2 regions of the Priestia sp. YIM B13486 genome follow, and region 1 is predicted to be linked to the other one. Evidence: a T-box and tRNA genes for the amino acid it is inferred to sense, from the RefSeq annotation. Region 1 holds a T-box; the other holds one or more tRNA genes.
The links. A T-box is a leader RNA that pairs with one kind of tRNA and senses whether it is charged. The one in region 1 lies ahead of thrS (threonine--tRNA ligase), so its partner is inferred to be a tRNA-Thr.
Positions count from the first base shown of each region.

Region 1 (6,956 bases):
GGTATTCAAGTGAAAATTATGAACTTAGCACAGGAAGCACCTGCTTTAGCTTCTACTTCGAATCACTCGTTTGCTAACTTAGGAAATGCTTTTGGCGCCTTTTTCGGAGGCGTAATTATTAATCATATGGGACTTACTTCACTTCCTTGGGTCGGCGCCATTTTTGTAGGAACGGCTTTTATTATCAGCACTTGTCTTTTTATTGTGGAGACACGCAAAAAACATAGTGAACAATCGTCCTAACTGTCTAACAACCGAACAACAAGTAGAAAAAGAGCCTTTCTTTGCTGAAAGGCTCTTTTTCTACTTTTAACTTGCTTTTTTCATTTCTTTACTTGTTAATCGACTGTGTTTACGAGAATAACCGACATATACAACTATACCAAGCACAATCCATATGCTAAAATACAGCCATGTTGTTTTAGGAAGATTAATCATTAAAAACAAACAAGATAATACAGATAAAATTGGTAAAACCGGGACAAACGGCATTGTAAATCCACGTTTTAAAGTTGGGTGCGTTTTACGTAAAATGATAATGCTGACGCCCACCATGCCGAAAGTTAAAAGAGCTCCGATATTTGCTAAATTCGCAAGTTCTTTTAGATCAATAAACCCTGAAATTAACGCTCCGATAATCCCTACTAGCCAAGTAGAAAGAGTCGGAACTCCCGTTTTCTCATTTGTTTTAGCAAATGCTTTTGGCAGCAAGCCGTCGCGGCTCATTGAGAATAAAATGCGTGTTGCTGCATAAATGTAGGCGAAAATAACAGCCATGATTCCAATGACAGCTCCTGCAGCAATAACCCCTGCCACTGCATTTTGTCCTACTGAATGGAGAACATAGGCCATTGCTTCTGGGACATTCAGTTCCTTGTACGAAACAACTCCGGTCATAACAAGGCATACCGCTACATAAATAATCGTGCAGATCACAAGTGAACTAATAATTCCAATGGGCAAATTGCGCTGCGGATTCTTTACTTCTTCTGCTGATGTAGATAAGGCATCAAAACCTAAGAAAGCAAAAAATACGGCCGCGCCCCCTGTCACAACACCTTCAATTCCATAAGGCATAAAAGGTGTCCAATTAGACGGTTTTACATAAAAAGCTCCTACAATAATAAAAAGAAGGATAATAAACAATTTAACAAGCACCATAAAGTTATTCACTTTTTTACTTTCTTTTGTTCCTCTTGAAAGCAGCCATGTAATAAGAAGCGTAATACAAATAGCAGGAAGGTTCACTAGACCTCCATTTGCAGGGATCGTAATCAATTCTTTTGGCAGCGAAAAACCAAAGCCTTCTAAAAAGTTGTTAAAATAAGAAGACCATCCGTTTGCTACTGCTGACATTGTTAACAAATAGACAGAAAGCAACGTCCATCCCATTAAGTGCGCTACCACTTCGCCGATGGTTGCATATGTATAGGTGTAAACGCTCCCAGATACAGGTATAGTTGAAGCAAATTCCGCATAGCACAGCGCTGCAAAACCGCATACAATAGACGCCAATATAAAAGAAAAAATAACGGCTGGTCCAGCATCGTTAGCAGCTACTAAGCCTGTTAATACTAAAACCCCCGTTCCGATTACGGCTCCAATACCAAGAAGAGTCAAATCGAATGCTCCTAATGTTTTGACTAGAGATTTGTTTTGACTTTGTTCTAATAATTGCTCGATTGACTTCTTTTTAAATAGTTTTCCCATTGCACTCTCTCCTCTCTGTTGCCATTCATCCCTTAAAAAACTTGAAAATAACGTTTTTCCCCATTGGGCTGCGCGTTTTTACTTCAGATATAGAAGTAATTATATAGAAATAATTACTAACTTGTCTATTAGTATACTAATATCATTATATATATTTCAAGAGTTTTTGTAAGCGATTTCTTAATATCGCTCTATTTTGGATTTATAAACTAAATAAAGAGATTATCATTGTGCTTACGTATAATAAGTTTGAATAAAAATAATATTCTGAAAAATTATTTTACATGTTTTTAGATAACTTTTTTCACTAACTATCTTCAGATATAAATTCCTGACATAGAGATTATTTACAGAACGATGAATGTTTTATCTTACCGGGTGTTATAATGATGAAAACTGAAGTGTATGAAGGGCGGAGAAAGATGATTAACTTACTTATTGGCTGTATTTTACTAGCATTAGGAGTATACTTTATGTTTAAATTTCTTTTTTACTCTCCTTCTAAAAAGAAGCGAGATCAGCAAAATATAAACAAACCATCAGGTGAGGCTTCAGCTTCATCCCGTACAAACGATTCGAATGGAATAAGATAAATTTTTTATAAAATACCGGCGTTTGTCTAAGGCAAAAGTTATACTGCTGATATATATTATCTTATACCCTTCTAGTTCAATATTCCCTTCATTTTGGTGTGAGACAAAATGAAGGGAATCACTATCCGACTTAAAAAATCGGATTTTTCTATTTAGTAAGGTAAATAGCTTCAATACACTCTGTTTGAATTCTTTTCTTTATTCAAGTGTACAGCTGCCTCTTCCACACTTACTGTTCCTATATTTTTCTTCCCGTGCTTTCGCATAGCAAGCGATTCATTTTCCACTTCTTTATCTCCTATCACAGCCATATAAGGAACTTTCAGCATTTCTGCTTCTCGAATTTTCAGCCCTATTTTTTCAATGCGATCATCTACTTCAACACGATACCCTTTTAACTCCAGCTCGTGCTTCACTTTATATGCATATTCCACGTGCGGCGGTGCAATAGGCAAAAGCTTAAATTGAACAGGAGCCAACCAAAGAGGAAATTGACCTTCGTAATGTTCAATCAAGATGGCCATAAATCGCTCAACTGATCCGTATATAGCGCGGTGAATCATTACGGGACGATGAGGTTTATTGTCTTCTCCAATATACATACAGTCAAACTTCTCCGGCATTAAGAAATCAAGCTGAACTGTTCCGCACTGCCAGCTGCGACCTAAGGAATCTAAAATATGAAAATCGATTTTCGGCCCATAAAAAGCTCCGTCTCCTTCATTTACCTGATAGTCTAAGCCTTTTTCACTTAACACAGATTGAAGCGACTTTTCTGCTTGGTTCCATGTTTCAATATCTCCCATGAATTTTTCAGGTCGTGTGGATAACTCCACTTTGTAATTGAAGCCAAAATGTGAGTAAAAGTCATGGATAAACGCTAGGATGCGGCTAATCTCAGCTTCAATCTGACTGAGTTCTACGAATAAATGAGCGTCGTCCTGTGTAAATGAACGGACTCTTAGCAATCCGTTTAAAGACCCAGAAAGCTCGTGACGATGAACTAATCCAAGCTCTGCGTATCGAATCGGAAGTTCTCGGTAGCTTCTTCGCTTGCTGTTAAACAATAAAATGGCTCCCGGACAATTCATCGGTTTAATCGCATAGTTTTGTTTGTCAACATTTGAAAAATACATATTCTCATGATAGTGCTCCCAGTGCCCTGATTGTTCCCAGAGCTCCTGTTTCATCATGATGGGTGTTTTTATTTCTTGATAGCCTGCTTTATAATGCTTTTGTTTCCAGTAATTTTCTAACTCATTTCGAATAATCATTCCGTTAGGTAAGAAAAATGGCATACCAGGAGCTTCTTCCATCGACATAAACAGCTCTAGTTCTTGACCTAACTTTTGATGATTTCGCTTTTCTACTTCCACTTGTTTTGACATCTTCATTCCTCCAATATGTTTTTATTCAACAAAAAACCGCACTCATCCCTAGTAAAGGGACGAATGCGGCCGTGGTACCACCCTAATTCCGTAAAATACTTATACGTATTTTACGCTTAAAAAGATAACGGTTTTACCGGTTGCGGTTTCAGTGTATACACATTCCCCGCCGCAGCTCCAAGGTGGTAAATTCATTTCGTTTTCTAAGGGTTCTCAGCCAGTGACCCTACTCTCTGTAAAGAAAATCCAAAAATGATTCATGTCCTTTTCATTGCTTGTATATTCATTTTTTCTACATAAAAAGCCGCACTCATCCCTAGTGAAGGGACGAATGCGGCCGTGGTACCACCCTAATTCCGTGAAATACCTATACGTATTTCACGCTCAAAAAAGATAACGGTTTTACCGATTGCAGTTTCAGTTATGCACGTTCCCTGCAATAGCTCTAAGGTGGTAAATTAGATGATTTCTTAAGGGCTCTCAGCCAGTGACCCTATTCTCTGCGAAGAAAACAGCATCTAATTCGTGTCCTTTTCATTGCCAAATACTGTTTATTAGTTGTTAAAAGCGATTATAGTGTATAAATTTAACAGAAGTCAAGAAGTAATTTTTTATTTTTTTATGGTATAGAATTACTTTATGCTTGAATTCTTGAAAAGTTACTTAAGAATCTACGGACTTAAAAAGTTTTTTATTATACTATTAACGACTACATTTCATTCTTATTTTCATAACAATAAAGGCGAAAAAGAAAGATGCTATAAGTCCTTATTTGTTTTATCTAAGCGGGATTAATGAAGTGAAACCAATACTACCCTAAACCAGAACAAGTAACCTAACACAACCATCATCAGGTTTTCAATTTATATACTAAAATATTAAATACACCTTTTTCTGCTCACGCAAATATCTGACTTGAATCCATAGAAACTATTTTTATCTATCTTTAGACAAAAGCTCATCATGCATGCTTCCACTTTGCGGAAAAATCCGTTTTTTCCTGACTTGTTCTTTAAGAATAACGTCAAGCTGCCGCTGAATTTTCCTTGTTTCATTTGTCGAAAAATACGGGTGAGCCAGATTTACTGTTTCTAACGGATCCTTGGTCAAATTGTACATTTCAATTTGATCAGGAACACGGGTTGTTTTAAGGGTAGTAAAACTCACAGGGTAACCTTCATATTGCTCTCCGTGAATGAATTCATCTTTTTCGTCATCTGCTGACCAAAATTGCAGATTATCATGATAGCGAGCGTATTTCCAAATTTCCTTTCCTGCCGCTGACGAAAACTCGACAATGACCGCTTGAATGTGATTAGGCTGAACAACTGACGGGTAGCTTTCTCCTAAAAAATTTGTTTGGTGAAGTCCTTTTGTCGGGTCATCATCCGTCATGAAGAAAATCGCTGTTTCCTCTTGCTCAGCACACGTTTCTCCTCGAAGTATACCTGACAGGTCTCGCCCAACAAATGGATGTACTTCCGTATGACTTTTTTGTAATTGCTTTTGAATAGCGGAAGCATCTATATTAGCTAAACTAAGCATTGTCGGGATCAAGTCAAGGTGACTAGTCAGTGTGTCTGTACGTTGATAACTAGGAAACAAACGCTTGTTATGAATGAGAAGCGGAACGTGAATAGATTCTTCATACATGTTGTACCATTTTTGATGTAGTCCCCCGTGAGCTCCAAGCAAATCACCGTGATCAGACGTAAAAATAATAATTGTATTTTCATAGAACGAAGATTGTTCCATGGTCCGAAGAACTTTTAAAATTTGTTTATCAACATTTTTTTGCAGCTGATAATACAAGCGCCGGTAGAAGCTAGAATTTGGGGTTGGCTGCAGCGCTTTTGGATAGATGTATTTATAGCTGCTTTGAGCGCTAGGCTTTGTTTGTAAAGGTTCTCTAATGGTAGGTGGCGGATCGATGTTTGGAATCGTCTCATCAATAGAAAACTGAAACATAGGAAGGTGTTTGGTAATCGCTCCGAACAGCGCAATGTCATGCGGGTTCACAAATGAAGCTACCATGAGCCAAGGCTGCGCAGGCGCTTGATGTTCTAATCGTTGAATAAGCTCTATGATTTCCTCTGCATATATTTCGTCTCGTCCGCTCACTCCAATGGCCGCAGATGAACCGGAATTGTGCGGATTTCTCCCTTCCGGTTCCGGACCAATCCACCCTGAAAAACCAAACTTTTCAAGCTTATTAGCCCGTTGATAAAGGCCTTCTTTCTCTGGATCCGGTATTCCTGTTTGCATCTGATAGCTAGAAAAAACGTCATGTGTTCCTGGAATTAAGATGTTCTCATCAGAAATATGCCATTTTCCTTTATAAAAGGTTTGATACCCAGCCTTCTTAAAATACTCTCCCATCGTCGGGACGGTATTAGGCTGCAGCCAAAACATATCAGGATCTTGTGATTTCTTTGCGATACCTTGCGTTTGCGTAACTCCGTGCAAGGAAGGATACTGCCCTGTAAACAATGTAGCTCGACTTGGTGAACAAGCTGTAGAACCGACGTAGTGACGAGTAAACTCCGTTCCATGCTGTTTTAAAAATTCATGTGCTTTTAAATGTTTTTTTCTCCACTTTTTTAGTTCTTTACTTTCATATAAGGGTGGAAATCGCTCCTCGTCCACGATAATCAACAAAAAATTAGGCTGTTTCTGCATGGTTATTCCTCCGCATGTTTATCAAATTTTCTGTATTGATAAACTATGTAAAAAGCACTTTTTTTAGAAGAACGGAGTACGGTTCATGTCTTTTTATACCCACACAAAAAAAGACTTGGAGGATTTCTCTAAGTCTTTCATAACTCGTTTCAATACGATATCCCTTATTTTTTGTAAGCTTTTAGCTGCTGATTTCGTTTATAGGTGCTAATGATACTAGGTATACCTACAATTATACTTATCATAAAACTCCACATCATGTAGCGCCAATCCCCTGTAAAAAGCGCTACTCCCGTAAAAAAACGAGCTGACCAGCAAGAGCTAACCATGAAGCTATCCAAGCAAACATCATATTCTCTTTCACGTTATCACCTCATATTTTTAGTTATGAATGACTTTTTATGTTTTACCATGAAATTCTAATTTTAAAGATTATTCTACTGTTTATTTTATTTACATAACTAAAAAAGCTAATAGCAGCGCGCAGCTAGCCATTAGCTTTTTTATTATTTTGCAAATACATGATTTCCTATTTTAATTGTTTCTTGTTTTTGGCGCAGCCATTGATCTCCCGTTTTATCAGGAT
Region 1 is NZ_JBHZOZ010000002.1:629,351-636,306, reverse strand. Features, by position in the region: gene ACFX4G_RS07385 (MFS transporter) at 1-243, shown strand, start outside; gene ACFX4G_RS07380 (amino acid permease) at 310-1,710, opposite strand; gene ACFX4G_RS07375 (hypothetical protein) at 2,100-2,303, shown strand; gene thrS (threonine--tRNA ligase) at 2,474-3,691, opposite strand; T-box leader at 3,744-3,972, opposite strand; T-box leader at 4,012-4,238, opposite strand; gene ACFX4G_RS07365 (sulfatase family protein) at 4,628-6,370, opposite strand; gene ACFX4G_RS07360 (cell wall hydrolase) at 6,877-6,956, opposite strand, start outside.

Region 2 (6,956 bases), on a different contig from region 1:
CTTCCATAAGCCCATCCGTATGTTAAGACAACATCTTGCCACTCTTTTAAGAGTGCTGGTGAGCTGTACCAGTAAAATGGAAATTGAAAAACAATACGATCGAATTGAACAGCTAACTCCTGCTCTTTTTCTACATCAATTTTGAAATCGGGATAGTTTGCGTATAAATCATGAACGTACACATTCTCTTCTTTTTTTACTCGCTCTGCCCAGGCTTTATTAATACGAGAAGATGTTAAGTTTGGATGTGCTAAAATAACCAGTGTTTTCATTTTGATACTCTCCTTCTGATGTCTGTGCTTGCTTTTTTCTTTTCTATTTTTTATGCTTGCCTCTCACGGCTCGTTCAGTCATTCTTTCCTTTTCCTTTAGGAAATCCGAGTTAGTTTACACTTATAAACTACCAGTATTATCATTTTGCTTCAACAAAATTGACTTTGCTTTTATCACCTTTAATTTTTTTATGTACCCAAAACGGCAGATAAAGGACAAGAAAGCTAAGAATCATGATTCCTTCAATCCATACTAAATACCAAGGATGAGGTCCAAGAACATCCAGCAAGGAAGCGTGCTCTGGCTTTTTCATCATGTATAAATAATTCGCATGGAGTAAACGATTCATGACATAGATAAAACCCCCGTACAGATTAACAAATACTACGCTTACCCACAAAGAACGAAACGTCGGCTCATATCTGCAGGCAGCAATTAGCATACAGCAAGCAAGTACCACACCGCCATGCGATACATAAAACTGCACATAGCGAAACTGGGCATACGTATAGCCCCCAAGGTCTGGGGTAATCATCGCTTGAACAGAGCTGCTGATTCCTGCGAAGTACACAAAATAAAAAAGAAACCTGCTTTTGGTTATCAGCATAACAGCAGCCAGCAGCACGACTATATCACTGAGCTGAAGAGGCAAGGAAGTTTCAGCAGACCACTGATGACATCCGATTTCCCAAGCCTGGTAGGCTGTTTCTGAAGCAATTAGAATGAGTGAAAGCAAAATGAACACAAACCTCTTTTTTCCCAGATGCTTTCGACACAAAAAAATAAATGCTCCTATGATCACGATAATAGCTAAAGTTACAAGATGTTCAACTGAAAAAAGCTGAAAGGAATGTTGTACAGGATGACACGTAAAAAATGAATTCATAAAAGCGCCTTCCTTCCATCAGAAAACAAATTCGGTACCTTTAGCTTGTTCATAAGACCTCATTTTCATTAATGCTTCTCTCACATTAAAAAGAGATTGAGACATAACGAAATCACGCCAATCCAAAGATGGACGAATGGAGTAAATAATCGAGTATGAATCACTTCTTGCACCTCAGTTGATTTCCATGCAAGACTTCTCTTTCCGCGGGAGTCTTCGCGTTGCCCTCCAATCAACTGCTAGAAACAACTAAAATAAAAAGATCCGAACGATTCATCATTCGGATCTTCTTTCAACTAACATACTGTTGTCCTAGCTTTTTTCTTCGTTTTTACTCTTTAATTAATCCTTTTTTCACTAAGAATTGATGAGCAACTTCTTCAGCTGTTTTTCCTTTCGCATTTACTTGATAGTTCATTTCACGCATTTCGTCATCACTGATTTTACCGCCCAGTTGATTTAAGATTTTTTTCAGTTCAGGGTGCTCTTTTAGCGTATCTTCACGAAGCACAGGCGCTCCTTGATACGGAGGGAAGAACTGCTGATCGTCTTTTAAGACTTTCAAACCAAACTGTTTGATTTCAGGGTCCGTTGCGTAAGCATCAAGCATGTTAATATCGCCTTTTTCTACAGCGCGATAGCGAAGCTTCGGCTCCATCGTTTTAATATTCGGGAAGGTAAGACCATATTCTTTTTGAACGCCTACATAGCCGTCTTCACGATCTTTAAACTCAAGCGTAAACCCTGCTTTTACTTTATCTGTTGCATTTGCCAAATCTGAAATAGTTGTTAGATTATTTTCTTTGGCAAATTCCTTTGTTACGGTTAATGTGTACGTATTATTAAACTTCATTGGATCTAAATAGACAAGGCCGAATTTCTTTTGAAATCCTTCTTTTGCCTGCTTGTACACCTCTGTTTCATCTTTGCTGTCCGGCTGTTCCTTTAGATGCGTCACAATGGCTGTACCCGTATATTCAGGGTACAAATCAATTTCCTTGTTACGCAGAGCCTCAAATACAAATACCGTTTTCCCAAGCGACGAACGAAGATTTACTTTCATATCGGTTTGATCTTCAATTAATTCTTTGTACATATTAATTAAAATGTCTTGTTCTGCACCAATTTTCCCTCCGATAACAAGGTCTGGTTTTGTTGCGCTCATCGCTGCAAACGGAGAAACAAGAATAAGTATTAATACGATGATCATAATAAACGAGCGTTTTTTGGACCCTTTTTTAGCTGAGTGTTCAATCGTTCGCAGAATTCCATCAAAAATAAGCGCTAATAATGCTGCTGGAATGGCTCCTAATAAAATCAAACTATTATCGCTTCGGTCAATACCAAGCAAAATTAAGCTTCCGAGTCCGCCCGCTCCGATAAGAGCCACGATTGTCGCTGTGCCAATAATGAGTACCATCGCTGTGCGAATTCCGGCCATAATGACAGGAAGTGCTAGAGGAAGTTCTACTTTAATTAATCGTCTCCACGAGTTCATCCCCATGGCTTTGGATGCTTCAATTAAAGATGGGTCCACTTCTTTAATTCCGGTATATGTATTTCGTACAATAGGAAGAAGCGAATATAAAAACAGTGCAATAACCGCGGGAAAGGTTCCAATTCCGACAAGAGGAATCAGTAATCCTAATAAAGCGAGTGAAGGAATGGTTTGCAGTACGGCTGTTACGCCAATGATTGGTTCAGCAATGCGGTCATGCCTCGTTAAGTACAGTCCGAGCGGCACTGAAATTAATACGGCGATAACAAGAGCCAGCACTGAAATTTGAATGTGTTCAAGAAGAGCTTGAAACAGTGCATCTCCTCGTTGATCTAATAATGTGCTTAGTGCATTCATTACAGCGTTCCTCCTTCTTTCGTTTTATCAGAAAGAAACGCTAATAGAGTTTTGCGCGTTACAACGCCAATACGTTTGCTCCCTTTTTTCACGGCTATTGCTTCATGGTCGTAAAGGGCGTCCATTGCCTGCTGAACAGTGGCGGTTGAAGCTAACTCTTCAGTAGGTTCTACGTCTGGCTGTTCACTTTCTTTGACAAACATATCCAATGTCTCAAATAAAGCATTGCCTTGATTTCCAATAAATGTTTTTACAAATTCATTTTTAGGCTTTTGGATGAATTCCTCCGGGGTTCCAACTTGAACAATTTCCCCATCTTTCATCAGGCAGATACGATTTCCAAGCGTCATCGCTTCGCTCATATCGTGCGTAACAAACACAAATGTTTTTTTGATTTTTTCTTTTAAGCTAATAACATCTTGCTGAAGCTGTTCGCGGCTTAACGGATCGAGGGCACTAAAGGGTTCGTCCATTAAAATAACGGGGGGATCAGCTGCGAGGGCACGTGCTACACCTACACGTTGCTGCTGGCCACCTGAGAGCTCAGACGGCTTTCGGTTCCGATACTGCTTTGGGTCTAGTCCTACCAAGGTAAGCAGTTCATCAATGCGCGTTTTGATTTTGTTTTTCTTCCAATGCTTCATCTCGGGTACAATGGCTATATTTTCAGCGATGGTCATATGAGGAAAAAGAGCAATCTGCTGCAGAACATAACCAATGTTCCAGCGTAGCTCATGTATGTTGTGGTCCGATACGAGCTTATCTTTTATGTATAGTTCTCCTTCGGTAATATCATGAAGACGGTTAATCATTTTTAAGGTGGTTGTTTTCCCACACCCACTCGGACCAATTAAAACGAAAAACTCTCCTTCTTTAATTTCTAGATTAATATTTTTCACGGCGGTCGTACCGTCTGGATATTGCTTTGACACATTCTTAAACGTAATCAAATTATCGTTCACACTCCCTGTTGAAATTTAACCCCTAGTTTTGTGTACCCAATATTTAGAGGCAATAAACATTCTTTTAAGAATATTTCTAAATATGATTCATAAGACACAGGGGAAAAGATACACATATTTTCTCAAAACCTCCTAATAAGGCTATCAAACTGTTAAAGTTTTCACAAGAAGGGAAAGAATAATTCGGAGAATAATTTTAAAGCCGACACAAATAAAAAAACCTTCTTTCAACAAGAAAGAAGGTTTTTTAGTATGCTAGCGACAGGGATCGAACCTGCGACCTCTTGCTTACCATGCAAGTGCTCTACCTACTGAGCTACACCAGCGTCTTGGAAAATTATATCACGTTTAAATTCATTTAGGAAGCGCTTTTTTAAATTTTTTATTGGTATATTCTCTAATTTACGTCTTCTGAAATTCGCACTTTTTACAAAGTTCCATATTTTATGTTAGAACTCCTTACATAAATTGTGTGAATTTTCTTTTTTTATATTACCCTTAGTAAAAGAGCTTACAAAAGAAGGGAAGAAAATAGATGGAACAACAACCAACCATGACCAAATCAAAAACGGCAACTCCCTACCCAAGAGACTGCACGTTCAGCCTGGAAGATTGGACGACGCTCGCTAAGTATTGGTACCCCGTCGCACGCTGCAGTGATGTAACAGAGAAACCAACGTCCGTAAAACTGCTAGATGTAAATCTAGTTCTATACCGTACCACACACAAAGTAGTGGCGGCTCGTGATTTATGCGTTCACCGAGGCACCCCTCTTAGCATGGGCTGGGTGGAAGATGATGAAATTGTCTGTCCTTACCACGGCTTCCGCTATGCAACGGACGGTGCATGCACGTCGATTCCAGCTCACCCTGATGCCAATATTTCTCCCCGCTTGTGTATGGCCGTCTATCCAGTTATTGAACGATTTGGATTAGTGTGGACTTCCCTGACAGGAGAACAAGATAACCTGCCTTACTTCGATGCGTGGGAGGACCCTGATTTTCAGCAAATTGTTTGTCCGAGCTTTGATATCATGGGTTCGGCCGGTCGTCAAATGGAAGGCTTTTTAGACGTAGCTCATTTTGCTTGGGTTCACACGGACACATTTGGTGATCGAAACAACGCCTTTGTGCCTAAATATAAAGTAAGCGATACAGAGTATGGGCTTCATGTAGAATATACGAGCACCGTGAGCAATTATTCCAAAGAACAGCAGCATTTAAATCCATCTGATTTTAAATGGCTTCGCGTCTTTGATGTTTATCCGCCGTTTACAGCTACGCTAAAAGTATACTTCCCAGAAGGCGCAGAACTGTGGATTATGAATGCAGTCTCTCCTATTTCAGCCCGCGAAACACGTTTATTCGCACCAATCGCTCGAAACTTTGACAAAGATTCTCCCGTTGAAGGTGTGTATGACTTTAACCTTCGCGTCTTTGACGAAGACCGTGAAATGGTTGAAAACCAAAAGCCTGAAGACTTGCCTTTAGACCTGCAGATGGAAGCGCATATTATGGCTGATCAAACGTCCATCGGCTACCGGAAATTATTAAAGAAAATGGGCTTAAGCTTTAGATATACAAGCTAAAGAAATCCCCGCTGAAACAGCGGGGATTTCTTTTTTATTTAGCAAACTGCTCGCGTCCTGCTTTTTCCTTTATCACTTCATCTTCACTTGCCGGCGTGGCGCGTTTCATAAACAATGAAAGAATTAAAGCAACCACCACTAGTACTACTGAGACGGCAAACGCATCGTTAATTCCTTGTACCATTGCCTGCATCCCAATTTGTTCTTTCATTTGAGCTGCCCCGGCTGCCGTTGCATTCGCTGCTCCTGCTCCGCTCATTGCATCTTGAGCAAGCTCTTTTGCATGCGTAGCTGTACGATTTGACATTACCGTTACTAAAAGAGCCGAACCAATAGCTCCCGATACTTGTTGAAGCGTGTTATTCATCGCAGTACCATGCGGATTAAAGCGTTGCGGCAGCTGATTTAATCCGTTTGTCATAACCGGCATCATCACCATAGACATTCCGAACATGCGAAGCGTGTAAAGCGTAATGAGCGTTGTATATGTCGTATCAAGCTCTAAGTTACTGAAGAAATACGTCGTAACGGCTGTAATCGTTAGACCCGTTACAGCCAGTGCACGCGCTCCGAATTTATCAAATAATTTTCCGGTAATCGGAGACATTACACCCATGAGTAGCGCACCCGGAAGCATTAGTAATCCTGAGTGAAGCGGAGAAATGCCTCGTACTGTTTGAACATAAATTGGCATTAGCAGCATGGCTGAGAATAATGCCATTGTAATCACCATTGAAATCGTTGATGATAAAGCAAACATTGGATATTTAAAAATGCGGAATTCAAGCATAGGTGTTTTAAGCTTGAACTGACGCGTAATAAATAAAATCAGCGCCACGGCTCCTACGATAATGGTGCCGTATACTTCCACAGAATCCCAGCCTTTATCCCCTGCTGAGCTAAATCCGTATAGAAGTCCCCCAAATCCAATTGTAGATAACACAAGCGATAGGAAATCCAAATTGATTTCCACTTTTTCTTTTTTGTCTTTTAATAGGAAGAAAGCGCCTATTAATACAATTGCCGCGATTGGCGTAACAAGGTGGAACAGCATTCTCCACTCATAGTGTTCAATTAGCCATCCTGATAAGGTAGGACCAATTGCCGGAGCAAAAATCATAACTAAACCGAAAATTCCCATCGCAGCTCCGCGTTTTTCTAACGGAAAACTTGTGAGCAATACGTTCATTAAAAGCGGCATCATAATGGCTGCGCCTGATGCTTGAATAATACGAGCGGTTAACAAGACCGAAAATACGGGCGAAGCACCCGCAAGTATTGTTCCCGCTGTAAATAAAGTCATAGCCGTTAAAAATAAGCCTCTGACAGAATAGCGCTGAATTAAAAAAGCGGTAGTTGGAATCATAATACCATTCACTAACATATAACCAG
Region 2 is NZ_JBHZOZ010000009.1:141,110-148,065, forward strand. Features, by position in the region: gene ACFX4G_RS21245 (NAD(P)H-dependent oxidoreductase) at 1-272, opposite strand, end outside; gene ACFX4G_RS21250 (YwaF family protein) at 413-1,159, opposite strand; gene ACFX4G_RS21255 (ABC transporter permease/substrate-binding protein) at 1,491-3,014, opposite strand; gene ACFX4G_RS21260 (ABC transporter ATP-binding protein) at 3,014-3,964, opposite strand; tRNA gene ACFX4G_RS21265 (tRNA-Thr) at 4,230-4,302, opposite strand; gene ACFX4G_RS21270 (Rieske 2Fe-2S domain-containing protein) at 4,512-5,564, shown strand; gene ACFX4G_RS21275 (DHA2 family efflux MFS transporter permease subunit) at 5,599-6,956, opposite strand, start outside.
Region 2: it encodes a tRNA-Thr, which carries the amino acid that the T-box ahead of thrS (threonine--tRNA ligase) is inferred to sense. The anticodon was not compared.